DNA from 4 places in the Streptosporangium sp. NPDC049046 genome. Region 4 is predicted to be linked to each of the others. Evidence: riboswitches for the same ligand, from Rfam matches in the RefSeq annotation. Region 4 holds a riboswitch; each other region holds the start of a gene.

Region 1 (4,150 bases), on a different contig from region 4:
GCGGCCTGGATGAGCGTCCAGATCTGGGCGCGGATCGCGGGCAGCTTGGCCGGGTCCATCGCCGCGATGGAGGCGTGCTCGTCGAGGAGCTGCTCCAGCCTGGCCATGTCCCCGTAGCTGTCGGCGCGGGCCATCGGCGGGACGAGGTGGTCGACCAGGGTGGCGTGGGCGCGGCGCTTGGCCTGGGTGCCCTCGCCCGGGTCGTTCACCAGGAACGGGTAGACGAGCGGCAGGTCGCCGAGCGCGGCGTCCGGGCCGCAGGAGGCCGACAGGCCCGCCGACTTGCCGGGCAGCCACTCCAGGTTGCCGTGCTTGCCCACGTGGACCACGGCGTGCGCGCCGAAGCCGTCGGCCAGCCAGCGGTAGGCGGCCAGGTAGTGGTGGCTGGGCGGCAGGTCGGGATCGTGGTAGATCGCGATGGGATTCTCGCCGAAGCCGCGCGGCGGCTGCACCATGACCACCACGTTGCCGGAGCGCAGCGCGGCCAGCACGATCTCGCCCTCGGGATCGCGTGAGCGGTCCACGAACAGCTCGCCGGGCGCCGGGCCCCAGTGCTCCTCCATCCGGGCGCGCAGGTCCGCGGGGAGGGTGGCGTACCACTCGGCGTACCGGCTCGCCGCGATGCGCACCGGGTTTCCCGCGAGCTGTTCCTCGGTGAGCCAGTCCTGGTCCTGCCCGCCCGCGGCGATCAGCGCGTGAATGAGCGCGTCGCCGTCCTGCCCGCTCACCCCGGGCAGCTCGTCCTCGGCGCCGATGTCGTAACCGCGCTCGCGGAGCGCGGCCAGCAGCCTTACCAGGCTGGCCGGGGTGTCCAGGCCGACGGCGTTGCCGATGCGCGCGTGCTTGGTGGGATAGGCCGACAGCATCAGCACCAGCCGCCGCTCGGCGGGCGGGATGTGCCGCAGCGCGGCGTGGCGCACCGCGATGCCCGCCACCCGCGAGGCCCGCTCGGGGTCGGCCACGTAGACGGTGAGCCCGTCCTCGTCGATCTCCTTGAAGGAGAACGGCACCGTGATGATCCGTCCGTCGAACTCGGGGATCGCGACCTGGGTGGCGGCGTCCAGCGGGGACAGGCCGTCGTCGTTCTCCTCCCAGGAGGCCCGGCTGCTCGTCAGGCACAACCCCTGCAGGATCGGCACGTCCAGCTCGGCGAGCGCGCCGACGTCCCATGCCTCGTCGTCCCCGCCCGCCGACGCGGTCGCCGGGCGGGTGCCGCCCGCGGCGAGCACGGTCACCACCAGGGCGTCCACCGTGCGCAGGACCTCCAGCAGGCCGGGTTCCGCGGTGCGCAGCGAGGCGCAGTACACCGGCAGCGCCCGCGCGCCCGCGTCCTCGATCGCCGAGCAGAGCACTTCGACGAAGGCGGTGTTCCCCGCCACGTGGTGGGCCCGGTAGTAGAGCACCCCGACGACGGGTCCGTCCTGGCCGCGCGTCTCGCGCGCGAGCGTTCCCCAGGTGGGGGTGGGCTCGGGCGCGGCGAACCCGTGGCCGGTGAGCAGCAGCGTGTCGGACAGGAAGTGATGCAGCTCGGTCAGGTTGGCCGGGCCGCCGTGGGCGAGATAGGCGTGCGCCTCGGCGCAGACCCCGCCGGGCACGGTGGACAGCTCCATCAGCTCGGCGTCCGGCGCCTGCTCGCCGCCGAGGACGACGACGGGCCGGGGTCCGGCGAGCAGCGCGTCCAGCCCTTCCTCCCAGGCGCGGCGCCCGCCGAGCAGGCGGACCACGACCAGGTCGGCGCCCTCCAGCAGCGGCGGGAGGTCGGCGGCGGTGAGTCTGGCGGGGTTGCCGAGCCGGTAGTCCGCGCCGCTCGCGCGGGCGCTCAGCAGGTCGGTGTCGGAGGTCGAGAGCAGCAGGATCACGCGCCACACCCCGGCAGAGGAGTGGCGGTACGGCCCGCGGGAGCCGCGATGCGGCGGGAGAGCGGCGACGTCGCGGTGTGACGCGGGAACGGCGGTGTCACCCCGTGATGCGGCGACCGCGATGCCGCGTCGTGATGGGAAGACCACGATGCCGCGTCGTAGCGGGGGAACGGCGATGTCGCGGTGTGGCGGGGGAACGGCGAAAAGCGCACGGAGCTTCCTCCCTCGGGGTCCTCGCCCCGGGTCGTCGTCGGCCACGACGGCTGGAGTCTCCTGGCTCCCGGATCGGTGCTCACCCCGGCCTTCCCGTCCTTCGTCGGACAGTGGCCCGGGTGGGGTTCGCTCCCCGGTTACAGTGGCGGGACCGCGCCGGATTCACACCGGCTTCCTCCCTTGCCGTCGCCATCGATGACACTACGGCAGTCCGGGGCATTGCAAGAAACTGGCATTAACATCCTCTGAGTGTCCATTGCCGACTTTTCCGGACGATCGCGACTCGACGCGTGCCCCGGGGCCCTCCAGGTCCACCCCGCCGCGGACGGCGGCCTGGCCCGCGTCCGCATACCCGGAGGTCGCCTCACCCCCTACCAGCTGCGCGAACTCGCCGACGCCGCCACGGCGTACGGCAACGGCGTCATCGAGCTCACCTCCCGGGCGAACGTCCAGGTGCGCGGTCTCGGGCCGGAGAATCCAGAAAGCGGTCCGGAAAACGGATTCGCCGCGCGGATGGCGAGAGCGGGCCTGCTGCCCTCGGCGACACACGAGCGCATCCGCAACATCCTCGCCTCCCCGCTGACCGGAGTGGACGGACCGGCCGAACCAAACGAACCCGGCAGACCGGCTGGATCGGCCGAACCAAACAAATTCGGCAGACCGAACAGACCAACCGGACCCCCCGAACCAAGCGGAATCAACGAGCCAAGCAGGCCGAGCGGACCGAACGGCGGGGATGCTCCGAACGGCACGAAAACGAACGGCCGTGGGATCGCCGACATCACCCCTCTGATCGGCGAACTGGATCGACGACTGTGTGCTCGCCCGGCCCTCGCCGCCCTGCCGGGACGGTTCATGTTCGCCCTCGACGACGGACGGGGAGACGTGGCCGGCCTGGGCGCGGACGCCACGATCCTGCCCACGGCGCCGGACGAGGCCGCGCTGCTCCTCGCCGGAACCGACACCGGCCTGCGCGTACCGCTCGACGAAGCCGTGACCGTCCTGCTCGCCGCCGCCGAGGCGTTCCTCGACGAACTGGCCACCCGGGACGTCACCGCCTGGCGGATCGCCGAACTTCCCGACGGGCCCTCCCGGATCGCCACCCGGGTGCGAACCGCTCTCGGACTCCCCGACACACCTCCCTTCGAGCCGGTGAGACCGCACGTCGTGACCTCCGGGCCGGTCGGCGTCATCGAGAGCACGGACCGGCGAGGGAACCGAACCGGCGTCACCGGAGAGACAGGTCCCGGAAAGGCCGCAGGCCACGGAGACAGGGACACGGACGGTCCAGGAAACGAGGGCACGCGGGTGGCGCTCGGAGTGGCGATCCCCCTGGGGCGGCTGACCTCCGCGCAGGCACTGCTGCTCGCCGACGCCGCCTCGGGCGGGGAGATCCGGCTCACGCCATGGCGCGGTGTGGTCCTGCCCGGCCTGGACCGCGCCGAGGTCACGGGCACGGCCGCCCGTCTGGAGGCCGCCGGGCTGGTCGTCGACCCCGCCTCCCCCTGGATCGGTGTGACGGCCTGCACCGGCCGCCCCGGCTGCGCCAAATCCCTCGCCGACGTCCAGGCCGACGCCGCCACCGCCATCGGCATGGCCCCGCCGTCCACGATGGGGCCGGGCACCGATACGCTCCCCGTGCACTGGGCGGGCTGCGCCAGGCGCTGCGGCCGCCCGAGGGGACGGGTCGCAGACGTGATCGCCACCGGTGACGGTTACCGCCTGGAACTGGACGGCACCGCCCTGACCTGCTCCGGCATCGAGGAGACCGCGGCCGCGGTGGCGGCCGCCAGAGGGGAAATGTGATCGACTACGTCCGCGACGGCGCGGAGATCTACCGCCGCTCCTTCGCCACCATCCGCACGGAAGCCGACCTGGACGGCCTGCCCGCAGACGTCGCCCGGGTCGCGGTCCGTATGATCCACGCCTGCGGGATGGTCGACCTGGTGAGCGACCTGCGCTGGTCGCCCGGTGTCGTGGCCTCGGCGCGCGAGGCGCTCCAGGCGGGCGCTCCGGTGCTCTGCGACGCCATGATGGTCGCCTCGGGGGTGACCCGGCGCCGCCTTCCCGCGGGCAAC
Region 2 (4,150 bases), on a different contig from region 4:
TCCGCGCCGCCGGAACGGCCTCGGCGAGAGGCCTGCAACCAGATGCCCGCGCCGATGGCCACGATCGCGGCGAGTGCGACCCAGATCCAGCCCGGCAGGCTCCCGGCGTTCTCCTGCTCGCCGGTGGCGGAAGCGGGGCCAGGCGAAACGGGCTGCGCGACCACCGGTGCGGACGCTGAAGCCGTCGGCTCCGGCACCGGTGTGGTCGCGACGGTCGGCGCGGCCTTCGCGGACGGTGTCGCCGGGGCGGTCACGATGAAGGGAGTCTCCCCCTCGATCGGGTGACCGTCGGAGGAGACCACCCGCCAAGCGATCACATAGTCACCCGGGTCCAGAGGCGCCGAAACGTCGGAGGTGACCGTGTCACCTGCGACCTTCGCTTTGCCGATGTCGATGATCGTGTCGCTCGCCGTGCGCAGCGCGACCGCTGGGAAGCGGACCTGAGAGCTGAACTCCAGCCTGATCCGTTCGACGGCGGAGACCTTGGCATCCTTGGCGGGAGAGCTGCTCTTGAGACGGTCGTGGGCGAGCGCGGCGGGTGCGCCGAGCAGGACGAATATGGCGCAACACAGGGCGGTGACAACGGTCGTGCGGACGGATCGTGGCAGGGACGCCATCGTGGACTCCAGAAGGGACCTCCGGCCGTGCCCTTGGCACAGACCGGCGAAACGGAAGGAACGCCTCCAGCGAAAAAGGAGGGCGTCTGGTCACGGGGGCACGCCGCCCTCCGGACCCTTCCTCCAGGTCCTTCAGCCGGCGTGTCGCGGCGCGGGTGGGCCGCGCCGCCGCAGCACCGGCAGGATTTCCCAGCCGCCGTACGGCCGGACATCGGCGGCCGGAACGGCCCGCCACACCGGCGACGCCACCTCGGCGGGGACGGCGAACAACAGCCGGATCAGCGGCCTCGGCCCGCCGTACAGGCGGATCATCAGCCACAGGGCGCTCTCGCCTCTGTGCAGCCACCAGCCGGTGCCCAACGCCACCGCGAGATGGATCATCGTCATGCCCAGGCCGGAATGGCCGTGCTCGGCGGAGGACATCGCCTGCGGCGCGGGCGCGGCGCGATTGAACAGCTCATGCAGCAGGATCTGCGCGCCGATGGTCGCGCCGAGCACGACCTCCACACCGCGCTCGCGCCCGTTGAGCGCGTACGCCACGCAGAAGGCGATCAGTGCGCCCAGAACGGCCACGTGCGGCGGGATCAGGCCGCCCCCGGCCAGCGCGTGGCCGCCCGCGGAGACCACAAGGCACATCGTCGCGAAGACGACGGCTCGTGGCACGCGCAGCGCCGACACCGTAGGGGTCACAAAGGACATCCTGTCAGCCGGGTGGCTCGCCGAGAAGACCGGGACAGCGGATCATGCCTCAGGCCGTCGCGGCCGGGTGCGTGAATCTCATACCCGGACATACGTGGGAACGGCTCCCGCCGTTCACCCGAAACGCGGGACGGTCATGCGAAGAGCGCCTCGTTTCCCATGGCGGCCGTGCGTGCGGTCCCGGACGCCGTTGCAACGATCACTGAACGAACCGGTCGGGGGCTTGTCGTTAATGGTGGTTGTGCGAACATGGTCGGCGTAGGCGACGGCGGAACGAGGAAGCCGGTGTGAATCCGGTGCGGTCCCGCCACTGTGATCGGCGAGTGAATCCCGAACAGGCCACTGCCCGCGTGCGGGTGGGAAGGCCGGGAGGAGCATCGACCCGAGAGCCAGGAGACTCACGCTGTCGCCTCCTCACGAAATGGGGCGGATCTCCCCAAGAGAGGACGGTGGCCGTCATGCGGTTCTCCCGCTATAGGGCCCTTCAGCCTGCCCGTCGTGCAGGACTCTCCTGGTGATCCGGCCTCTCGCCCGTCGCGGCAGCCGTCGAGGAACGGTGGCCGCGGCCAGTTTCCAGGAGACCACCTATGGGCATCCCCCGCCCGATCACCGGCGTGCTGCTCGCCATCCTGCTCACCGCCACCGCCTGCGGCGCCCCCGCGCCGCAGGGCTCACCGAGCGCTTCGGCGGCACCGCCTTCGGCCGAGGGCCGTTGCGTCACGAGCTTCGACGCCGCTGAGGACTACTTCCCGGTCAAGCAGAAGGTGGAGCACGCGACGAACTTCACGCTGACCTACGCCAAGAACTATCAGGTCCTCACCGTCAAGCAGCCCGCCCCCGGCGCCAAACCGGAGACCTACGTGCTGGTGCGGTGCGGCACCCCTGCTCCCGCGCTCACCGGCGAACTGGCCGCGGCGGTCACCGTCGAGACCCCGATCGAGCGGCTGTTCTCCGCTTCGACCACCCACCTGCCGTTCATCACCGACCTGGGCGTGCTGGAGCGGCTCACCGGTGTTTCGTCGGCCGGGTACATCGCCTCCCCCCAGGTACTGGCCCAGGTGAAGGCCGGGAAGATCACCGAGTACGCCAAAGGTCAGGAAGTCGACACCGAGAAGGTGATCGCCGCCAAGCCGGACGTGCTGATGAGCGGCGGCACCGAGGACAAGGCCTACGGCCCGTTGCGCCAGGCCGGGATCACGGTGGTGGCCAACGCGGAATGGCTGGAGTCCACCGCGCTGGGCCGCGCCGAGTGGATCAAGGTGATGGCCGCGCTGACCGGTACCGAGGCCAAGGCCGGTGAGGTGTTCGGCAAGGTCGAGACCGACTACACCGCCCTGGCCGCCAAGGCCAAGGCCGCCGCACCGGTCACCGTGCTGCCGGGCCAGATGTACGAGGGGCAGTGGTCGGTGCCCAACGGCGGCAGCTACGTCGCGGGGCTGATCAAGGACGCGGGCGGCACCTACCCGTGGGCGGACACGCCGGGCCCCGGCAGCACCACCCTGGACCTGGAGGCTGTGCTGTCCAAGGCCAAGGACGCCGAGGTGTGGCTGGCCGCCGTGAACGAGTGGAAGAGCCTGGCCGATGTGGAGAAGGCCGACCCGCGCTACGCCAAGTTCGGCGCGTTCGAGTCCGGAAGCCTCTGGTCGGCGAACAGGACGCTCGGCCCCGGGGGCGGCAACGACTTCTACGAGCGCGGCGTCGGCCACCCGGACCTGATCCTGGCCGACCTGGTAGCGATCTTGCATCCCGACCTCGCGCCGGGGCACGCCTTCACCTTCTACCAGCAGCTGGCCAAGTGACGGCTCTGGCCCTCGCGGGTGTTCCGGCGGCGGCCCGGCGCCGCCGGAGCGTCGTTCTGGCCGTCATCGGGGTCGCGGTGCCGCTGGCGTTCGCGCTGGCGGTCCTGCTCGGCTCGACCTCGATCCCGCTGAACCAGGCACTGCTCGCCTTGGTGCGTGACACCGGCGCGGACCCGGGGGTTCAGGAGATCATCTGGACGGTACGGTTGCCGCGCGCCATCACCGCGGCCCTGGCCGGAGCGGCCCTGTCGGTCTCGGGAGTACAGCTGCAGACTCTGTTTCGCAACCCGCTGGCCGAGCCGTACATCCTGGGGGTGAGCTCGGGGGCGAGCCTGGGCGTGGCGCTGGTGATCATCGGGTGGGGCGGCGCGGCCGGCGCGTTCACCGCGGGCATCGCGGGCCTGGGCCGCGCGGGCGTGGTGGTGGCCGCCTCGGCAGGTGCGGCCACGGTGCTGGGGCTGGTGCTGGTGCTGTCGCGGCGGGTCAGGTCGGTGGTGACGTTGCTGATCATCGGCGTGATGGTGGGGTCGGCCGCCACCTCGCTCATCACGCTGCTGCTGGTCTACACCGACCCGCAGCGGGCCCAGCAGTTCATCATGTGGGGTCTGGGCAGCTTCGCCGGGACCACCTGGGGAGATCTCGGGGTGTTCGTGCCGGTCTGCGTGGCCGCGCTGGCGGGTGCGCTGGCCGGGGTCAAAGCGCTCAACGCGCTGCTGCTGGGCGAGAACTACGCGCGCACTATGGGTGTGCGGGTCCGGGTGGTGCGCACGCTCACCCTGTTGACCTCCTCGGTGCTGGCCGGGGCGGTGACCGCCTACTGCGGGCCGATCGCCTTCCTCGGTCTGGCGGTGCCGCACGTGGCCAGGCTGCTGCTGGGCACCGCCGACCATCGGGTGCTAATGCCCGCGGTCGTCCTGCTGGGGGCCGCCGTGGCGCTGGCGTGCTGTGTGGCCACCCAGGCGCCGGGCAGTGGGGTCGTGCTGCCGTTGAACGCGGTGACCACCATCGTGGGCGCGCCCGTGGTGATCGCCGTAC
Region 3 (4,150 bases), on a different contig from region 4:
GCGGCAGCTCCCAGGCGGTCCGGTAGAGCAGCCGCAGGTCGGCGGGGATCTCGGGGATGTCCTGGACCGAGCCGTCGGCGCGCTTGATCGCGTCGCGGATCGGCGCCGTCCACAGGCCGCGGGCCTGGAGGTCGCGGACGAGATAGCGGTTGACCTGGAGGAACTCCCCCGAGAGGGTCTCGCGCTTGAAGACGTTGGAGACCTGCGGCTCGATGCACTCGTAGCAGCCGGCGATGGAGGCGATCGTGGCCGTCGGCGCGATCGCGATCATCAGCGAGTTGCGCAGGCCGGTCTCCGCGATCCGCCCCCTGAGCTCCGTCCACGCGGCCGACGTCGCGGCCCCGTAGTGGTCGGGGTGCAGCACCCCGGCGGCGGCCCTGGTCTCCTCGTACGAGGGATGGCGGCCACGCTCGACGGCCAGGTCCGAGGAGGTCCGGTAGGCGGCGAGCGCGATCTCCTCGGAGATCCGGGTGGACAGCTCCAGCGCGCGCGGCGAGTCGAACGGCAGCCGCAGCGCGAACAGCACGTCGGCCAGGCCCATCAGGCCGAGCCCGATCGGACGCCACCGCCGGTTGGCCGCCTCCGCCTCGGGAGTCGGGTAGAAACCCAGGTCGATGGTCCGGTCGAGGAACCGCACCGCGGTACGGACCGTCGCGCGCAGCCGCGCCCAGTCGATCCCGTCCTCGAGGTCCCCTGACAGGTGGGCGGCGAGGTTGATCGAGCCGAGGTTGCAGACGGCGGTCTCGGCGTCGCCGGTGACCTCCAGGATCTCGGTGCAGAGGTTCGACAGGTGGATGACGTTCTCGGGCCTCGCCGTCTGGTTGGAGGTACGGTTCGCCGCGTCCTTGAAGGTCATCCAGCCGTTGCCGGTCTGGGCGAGCGTGCGCATCATCCGCCCGTACAGGGTGCGGGCGGGGATCCGCCGGGTGAAGCGGCCCTCGGCCTCGGCGGCCCGGTAGGCGTCGTCGAACGCGGCGCCGTACAGGTCGGTGAGGTGCGGGACCTCCTTGGGGTCGAACAGCGACCAGAGGCCGTCGGCCTCGACCCGGCGCATGAACTCGTCGGGGATCCAGTTGGCCAGGTTCAGGTTGTGCGTGCGGCGGGCCTCCTCGCCGGTGTTGTCGCGCAGTTCCAGGAACTCCTCGACGTCGGCGTGCCAGGGCTCCAGGTAGACGCAGGCCGCGCCCTTGCGGCGGCCTCCCTGGTTCACCGCGGCGACGCTGGAGTCGAGCGTGCGCAGCCAGGGCACGATGCCGTTGGAGTGTCCGTTGGTGCCCCGGATCAGCGAGCCCCGCGAGCGGACCCTGGTCCAGGCGATCCCGATGCCCCCCGCGTACTTCGACAGCCGCGCGACCTGCCCGTAGCGCTCGTAGATGGACTCCAGTTCGTCGCGGGGCGAGTCGAGCAGGAAGCACGAGGAGAGCTGGGGCCTGCGCGAGCCCGAGTTGAACAGCGTGGGCGAACTGGGCAGGTAGGACAGGGTGGCCATGAGCGCGTACAGCTCGGCGGCCTCCTCGACGGTCTCGGCCAGGCCGCAGGCCACCCGCAGGAAGAAGTGCTGCGGGCGCTCCAGGACCTTGCGGGTCCTCGGGTGGCGCAGCAGGTAGCGGTCGTAGACGGTGCGCAGCCCGAAGTACTCGAACCTGGCGTCCGCCTCCGGATCGACCAGCGCGTCCAGGACCGCGGCGTGGGCGGACACGAACCTCGCGAGCCCGTCGGCGACCAGCCCCGCCTCGTGGGTCGCGGCGACGGACTCGGAGAAGGCGCGGACGCCGTGCTCGGCGGCCTCGTCGGCGATCAGCTCGGCCAGCATCGCGGCGGCGACCCTGGAGTTCTCGGGATCGGTGATCACCCGGGCGGCGGCCTCGTCGATGGCCAGCCTGCGGGCGTCCGTGGCGCTCCCGATGCTCCCGGCGCCGTCGTCGCCCGTCGCGGCCACCGCGGCGCTCCGCGCGTTCCCGGTGTTTCCCGTGCCGCCATGGCCCGTCGCGGTCACCACCGCGCCTTCGACGCCGCTGTCGCCCGTCGCGGTCGCCGCCGTGCTCCCCGTCGCGGTCTCCGCCAATGCCTGTGTCACCTGGTGCCCCTCGCTCGATCGGACTCGCCACAGGCTCCGCCGGATGGCACGCGTCCGCGAGCGATCCCGGGCACGCCGGATCGCCTCGTTCCGCGGGCCCTCCCACGAGGCCCTGGACATTCACGTCACCGGCAGGTCTTCGGACTCACGGGCGCAACGCGCATGCCTACCGGCCGTCGCTTCCCAGGTATGGATCACCCAGTGCTCAATGACGGCTTTCGTTCCCGTTCACCGCTGCGGGGCAGTCCCGGAATCTCACCGGGTTCCCTCTTGCCTCGCCCCCTGCGGGGCGAACCAGCAACGAGCAGGATCCTACATCTAGGGGCGCCTGACGCAACTACCCCAACAGGTTGTGTCGGAGGACTTCAGTAGCCCGAGCTCGTGAAGCACACCGCGGGCGCGGGCCGTCTCGGTGGCGAGCCACTGGCGAAAGTCGTCGCCGCTGAGATAGACCCGGCTCCAGCCGTGGGCCGCGCACAGGGAGCGCCAGCGTGGCGCGGCGTCGAGCCTGTCGCACAGGGCGATCGCGGCGTCCCTGTCCTCCGGGCTCATGTCCTTGGGCCCCAGCAGGCCGCACCAGTCGCTGTACTCCAGCCGGACGTCGACCTCTCTGAGCGTCGGCGCGTCGATCCCGTCGATCCGGTCGCCGGAGGAGACCGCCAGGGGCCGCATACGGCCCGCGGCGATCTCGGAGCGCAGGGCACGCGCCGATCCCAGCAGGGCCGCCACCTGGCCCACCTGGAGCGCCTCCACGGCGTCCTCGGGGGTGAGGTATCCGGCATACTCCAGCAGCCGGGTGTCCACCCCGAGGCACTTGCCGATCATGCCGTAGAGCACGTGCTCGGAGCCCCCTTCCGACCGGCCGCCGACCGCGAGCCCCGCCGGGTTCCGGCGCAACCCCGCGGCGAAGTCCTCGAAGGTCAGCAGGCGGGAGTCGGCGGGGACGACCAGGACCGCCCAGTCGCCGACCAGGCGGGCGATGGGAGTGGCGGCGTTCACCACGGCGACGGTGTTGGCGATCTCCGCGGCCGCCACCATCGGCATCGCGGTGACGAGCAGCCTGCCCTCTCGCGCGAAGGGGCCACCGAAGGCACCGAAGGCACCGAACGCGTCGCGAGGGGCGGAGCCCAGGGCGCCACCCCGCTCGACGGCCATCGCGGTACGCGCCAGTCCCGCCTGGACCGCGACGGTCGCCAGCCTGCCCGCGATCCTGTCCCAGCCGTGGCCGTCGGCGGTCGGTTCGAGGAGGAGCAGGCGCTTCACCACCGAGCCGGCGTCGTTCGCGCCACACCCCGCGGCGAGCAGCACCCCCGCCGCCAGCGCGAAAAACCCCCTACGGCGCATAAGCGCCCCTTCCCCCAAGAACCCCCTATACCACAGGTTAGTACCCCATCACTATCTGTGACGAGACGGGGGGAGGGAAAGGGCGCGGGGCTCACTCCACCGTGACGCTCTTGGCCAGGTTCCTGGGCTTGTCGACGTCGCGGCCCAGGGCCACCGCCGCGTGGTAGGCGAAGAGCTGCAGCGGGATCGAGAGCAGGATCGGGTCCAGCTCGGTCTCGTTCTTGGGCACCACGACGCAGTCGTCGGCTAGCTTGGGGTCGGCGTCGCGGTGGCCCACCATGAGCACCCGGCCGCCCCGGGCGCGGATCTCACCCAGCGTGGTGAGGTTCTTGTCCAGCAGCTCGTCGTCGGGGACGATCGCCACCGTCGGCATGTCCGGGCCGATCAGCGCCAGCGGCCCGTGCTTCAGCTCGCTCGCCGGATAGGCCTCGGCGTGCACGTACGAGATCTCCTTGAGCTTCTGCGCGCCCTCGCGGGCCACCGGATAGCCCCTCACCCGGCCCACGAACATCATGCTCGGCGACTCGGCGTACTTACCCGCCAGTTCCTTGATCTGCGGCTCCAGCGCCAGGATCTCCTTGATCTGGTCCGGCAGCCTGCGCAGGCCGTCGCAGATCCTGCGGCCGTCGGCGGGAGACAGGTCGCGCACCCGGCCCAGGTGCAGCGCGAGCAGCGCGAAGGCCACGGCGGTCGAGGTGAACGCCTTGGTGCTCGCCACCGAGACCTCGG
Region 4 (4,150 bases):
CTGGCTGCTGGCGGCCGGGTTCTTCGCCGGGAGCGACGAGGCGTGGGTCGAGCTCGTGGTCATGCCCAAGTACGCGGCGTACTTCGTCGGCGGCATGGCGTTCTTCCTGATGACGAGGTTCGGTCCCAGACTCGTCCTGTGGTGCCTGGCCGGGATCAGCGGCGGCCTGGCCGTGAGCGCGGCGATCGACCGGGTGGCCGGGCGCGTCGAGAAGGTCGGCTACGCCGCGATGCCCGTGCCCGAGTGGGCCGTGGTCGCCACCGTGGTCGGTTTCTACGTGCTCATGGCCATGGTGGCGCTGGGATGGCTGGGATGGCTGCGCTGGCGCGGCCTGGTCGTCCTGGGCGCGCTCACCTACCCGCTCTACCTGTTCCACACCCCGGCCGCGGTCCTGATCGTCCCCGCGCTGCGGGACGTGCTGCCGCCCCCGCTGACCGCCCTGGTCACGGTGCTGGCCGCGACGGCGTTCTCCTATCTGGTGTACCGGGTGGCCGAGCGTCCGCTTCAGGAGTTCGTCAAATCCGTGCGGCGGAGAAGGGCCGCATCCCCGTCCCCGTCACAGCTCCCCGCGCTCTCCTCGATCCCCCTCGCAACGGGCGAAAAGGCTTCGGTGCCATAACTGTCCGACCACCGGGCATAGTGAAGGGTCTAGGGTCGGGAATAGATACCACGGAGAGAAACAGTCCCTGACGAACAGAGGGTGCGCATGACGGTACGGCGGGTGATGGGCATCGAGACCGAATACGGCATCTCCGTGCCCGGACAGCCGGGGGCCAACGCGATGGTGACCTCCTCTCAGGTCGTGAACGCCTATCTGGCGGCCTCGGCCGCCAGGGCACGGCGCGCGCGATGGGACTTCGAGGAGGAGAACCCGTTGCGGGACGCACGGGGGTTCGACCTCGCGCGGGAGGTGGCGGACCAGAGCCAGCTGACCGACGAGGACCTCGGCCTGGCGAACGTGATTCTCACCAACGGGGCCCGGTTGTACGTGGACCACGCCCATCCCGAATACTCCACACCCGAGTGCACCAATCCTCGGGCGGCGGTGATCTGGGACAAGGCGGGCGAACGGGTGATGCACGACGCGGCGGTTCGCGCCTCGGCGATGCCGGCCAACGCCCCGATCCAGCTCTACAAGAACAACACCGACAACAAGGGCGCCTCCTACGGCTGCCATGAGAACTACCTCATGCGCCGGGCCACCTCGTTCGCCGACATCGTCAGACACCTGACGCCGTTCTTCGTCTCCCGGCAGGTCGTCACCGGCGCGGGCAAGGTCGGCATCGGTCAGGACTCACGGGGCGAGGGTTTCCAGATCAGCCAGCGGGCCGACTTCTTCGAGGTCGAGGTGGGGCTGGAGACGACGCTCAAGCGGCCGATCATCAACACCCGGGACGAACCCCACGCCGACCCGGAGAAATACCGTCGCCTGCACGTCATCATCGGTGACGCCAACATGTCGGAGATCTCGACCTACCTGAAGCTGGGGTCCACCGCGCTCGTCCTGGCGATGATCGAGGACGGCTACTTCACCCGCGACCTCGCCGTGGACAACCCCGTCCAGGCCCTGCGCGCGGTCTCACACGACCCCACGCTCAAGTACGAGATCTCCATGCGCGACGGCCGCAAGCTGACGGCGGTGCAGCTCCAGATGGAATACCTGGAGCTCGCGCGAAAGTATGCCGAGGAGCGCAGCGCCAACGGCCTGGACGAGCCCACCAAGGACATCCTGGAGCGCTGGGAGTCGGTCCTCACCCGCCTGGCGGAGGATCCGATGCAGCTGTCCGGCGAGCTCGACTGGGTGGCCAAGCTGGAGCTTCTGGAGGGATACCGGACCCGTGACGGCCTTCCCTGGTCGCATCCGCGTCTGCAGCTCGTCGATCTCCAGTACTCCGACATCCGTCCCGACCGAGGGCTCTACAACCGGCTGGTCGCCCGGGGCCGCATGCAGCGCCTGGTGACCGAGGAGGAGGTCCAGAGGGCCATCGAGGTGCCGCCCAACGACACCCGGGCCTACTTCCGAGGCCGCTGCCTGAGCCAGTACAGCGAGTCGGTGGCCGCGGCCTCCTGGGACTCGGTCATCTTCGACATCCCCGGCCGTGAGTCGCTGCAGCGCGTCCCCACCCTTGAGCCGCTGCGCGGCACCAAGGCCCACGTGGGCGAGCTGTTCGACCGCTGCCGTACCGCCGCTGAGCTGGTGACGGCGCTCACCGGCGAGCAGTGACGTGCTGAGCGGGGCCTGAGAAGGGCCTGAGAGGGGGAGGTGGCCCGGCCGGGCCGCCTCCCCCTCTTCGCGCCTACCGGATCCCGTCAAACCGGACACCTGGATTGACGGGGGACGGAGATTCGGGATACGTTCCGGGTGCTTTGTGGCGGTGCGAGGGAAATCCGGTGAAATTCCGGTGCGGTCGCGCCACTGTAATCCGGCCCGCGAGGGCCGGGAGCCAGGTCACACTCGGCCGCCACCGACCTACGAAAAGGGACGCGTCAATCCCGGAGGAGGTGGCCGTGAGCCAGATCTCGGCACCGCACACCCAGCCCATCCCATGGCACTCGCTCACCCGCTGGCTGCTCGCCGTACCGGCGCTGCTGCTTCTCGCCTATCTGGTCACCTTCGACCAGGGGGCGATCTCCCAGGCGGGAAACTACCTGCACGAACTCATGCACGACGGACGTCACCTGCTCGGCGTACCGTGCCACTGAGCCGCAGGTGATCTCCAAACTCATCGTCCGGGGCCTCGTCGCCGGACTGCTCGCAGGGCTGCTCGCGGCCGTCTTCGCCTACACCGTCGGCGAACCACGCATCGACCAGGCCATCGCGCTCGAGGAGGCGGCCGCGGCCGCCTCCTCGGCCGAACCACACGACGACACCGGGACCGCCGCCCACTCCCACGACGAGGAGGAGGCCCTCGTCAGCAGGGACGGGCAGCGTTTCGGGCTCTTCCTCGCCCTCGGCCTGTACGGCCTGGCGATCGGGGGACTGTTCTCCCTCGTCTACGCGGCCGTACGCGGCCGGGCGGGACCTCGCTCGGAACCGGTGCTCGCGGTCACGCTCGCCGCCGCCGCGTTCACCTCCGTCGTCCTCATCCCTTTCATGAAATATCCCGCCAACCCACCGGCGGTCGGTGACCCGGAGACGATCGACCAGCGCACCGTGCTCTATCTGGTCGCCGTGGCCATCGGGATCCTCGCCGTCGCCGCCGGCACCGCCGCCCACCGCTACGCCTCGCGGAGTGAACCGTGGGTGCGCTGGCTGTCGGCGGGCGCCGCCTTCCTGGTCCCCGTCGTCGCGGCCTGGATCCTCCTGCCGGAGATCTCGGAGGTGCCCCAGGGCTTCCCCGCCGATCTCCTGTGGGACTTCCGGATCGCCTCGATAGGAACCCAGGCGGTCTTCTGGGCCGGTGTCGGCGCGCTGTTCGCCTTCGCCGCACGCAGGCGCGGCCCGGTGTGACGACCCCCTCGGGGGTCACCCGCCTGCTCCTGGTCTGCCACGCCTCCACCTCGGCGACGGCGCGGGCCGCGTTCCCCGTCGACGAACCACTCGACGAACGCGGCCTGCGCCGGGCCGAGAGGATGGCGCGGTACCTCGGCTGGGCAGACCCCGGTCCCGCGGCCTGCCCGGCCGAGCTGCGCTGCGTCCAGACGGCGGCGGCGCTCGGCCTGCGGGCGGAGCACGACCCGCTGCTCGCCGACTGCGACCACGGCCGCTGGAGTGGCATGACGCTCGGCGAGGTCGAGGCCGCGGAGCCCGAGGCGCTCGCCTCCTGGCTCGGCGATCCGGGCGCGGCGCCGCACGGCGGGGAGTCGATCACCGCGCTCCTCGCCAGGGTTTCCGGCTGGCTCGCCCTCCGTACTCCCGGCAGGGCCGTCGCGATCACCCATCCGGCGGTCATCCGTGCCGCGGTCGTCCACGTCCTCGGCGCCCCCGCCCGCTCCTTCTGGCGCGTCGACGTCGCGCCGCTGGCCCGGGTGGCACTCACCGGGCGCGGCGGGCGCTGGCGGCTCAGCCACCTCCCCTGACGGCGCGACCACCCGACGACGTGAACGCGATGAACATCCCGACGATGCGAAGGAGATCCCAAGGTGCGCAACCCCCGCTATCCCTTCACCGCGATCGTGGGGCTGGAGGACCTGAAACTCGCGCTGATCC

What was found. Region 4 has a riboswitch for cobalamin ahead of AB0B96_RS08725 (CbtB-domain containing protein). Riboswitches for the same ligand answer to the same signal wherever they lie in the genome.
Region 1: it holds a riboswitch for cobalamin, as region 4 does, so the genes downstream of both, cobN (cobaltochelatase subunit CobN) here and AB0B96_RS08725 (CbtB-domain containing protein) in region 4, are expected to answer to the same signal.
Region 2: it holds a riboswitch for cobalamin, as region 4 does, so the genes downstream of both, AB0B96_RS31995 (ABC transporter substrate-binding protein) here and AB0B96_RS08725 (CbtB-domain containing protein) in region 4, are expected to answer to the same signal.
Region 3: it holds a riboswitch for cobalamin, as region 4 does, so the genes downstream of both, AB0B96_RS07885 (ribonucleoside-diphosphate reductase subunit alpha) here and AB0B96_RS08725 (CbtB-domain containing protein) in region 4, are expected to answer to the same signal.

Annotation. Positions count from the first base shown of each region.
Region 1 is NZ_JBEZEZ010000014.1:144,037-148,186, forward strand. It holds gene cobN (cobaltochelatase subunit CobN) at 1-1,868, opposite strand, end outside; cobalamin riboswitch at 2,105-2,300, opposite strand; gene AB0B96_RS21375 (precorrin-3B synthase) at 2,322-3,878, shown strand; gene AB0B96_RS21380 (precorrin-8X methylmutase) at 3,875-4,150, shown strand, end outside.
Region 2 is NZ_JBEZEZ010000028.1:91,746-95,895, reverse strand. It holds gene AB0B96_RS32005 (copper resistance protein CopC) at 1-617, opposite strand, end outside; gene AB0B96_RS32000 (hypothetical protein) at 750-1,307, opposite strand; cobalamin riboswitch at 1,556-1,737, shown strand; gene AB0B96_RS31995 (ABC transporter substrate-binding protein) at 1,904-3,115, shown strand; gene AB0B96_RS31990 (iron ABC transporter permease) at 3,112-4,150, shown strand, end outside.
Region 3 is NZ_JBEZEZ010000004.1:332,511-336,660, forward strand. It holds gene AB0B96_RS07885 (ribonucleoside-diphosphate reductase subunit alpha) at 1-2,077, opposite strand, end outside; cobalamin riboswitch at 2,190-2,391, opposite strand; gene AB0B96_RS07890 (tripartite tricarboxylate transporter substrate-binding protein) at 2,396-3,421, opposite strand; gene glmS (glutamine--fructose-6-phosphate transaminase (isomerizing)) at 3,513-4,150, opposite strand, start outside.
Region 4 is NZ_JBEZEZ010000005.1:125,312-129,461, reverse strand. It holds gene AB0B96_RS08735 (acyltransferase) at 1-619, shown strand, start outside; gene dop (depupylase/deamidase Dop) at 707-2,224, shown strand; cobalamin riboswitch at 2,344-2,474, shown strand; gene AB0B96_RS08725 (CbtB-domain containing protein) at 2,509-2,703, shown strand; gene AB0B96_RS08720 (CbtA family protein) at 2,711-3,451, shown strand; gene AB0B96_RS08715 (histidine phosphatase family protein) at 3,448-4,020, shown strand; gene AB0B96_RS08710 (VWA domain-containing protein) at 4,084-4,150, shown strand, end outside.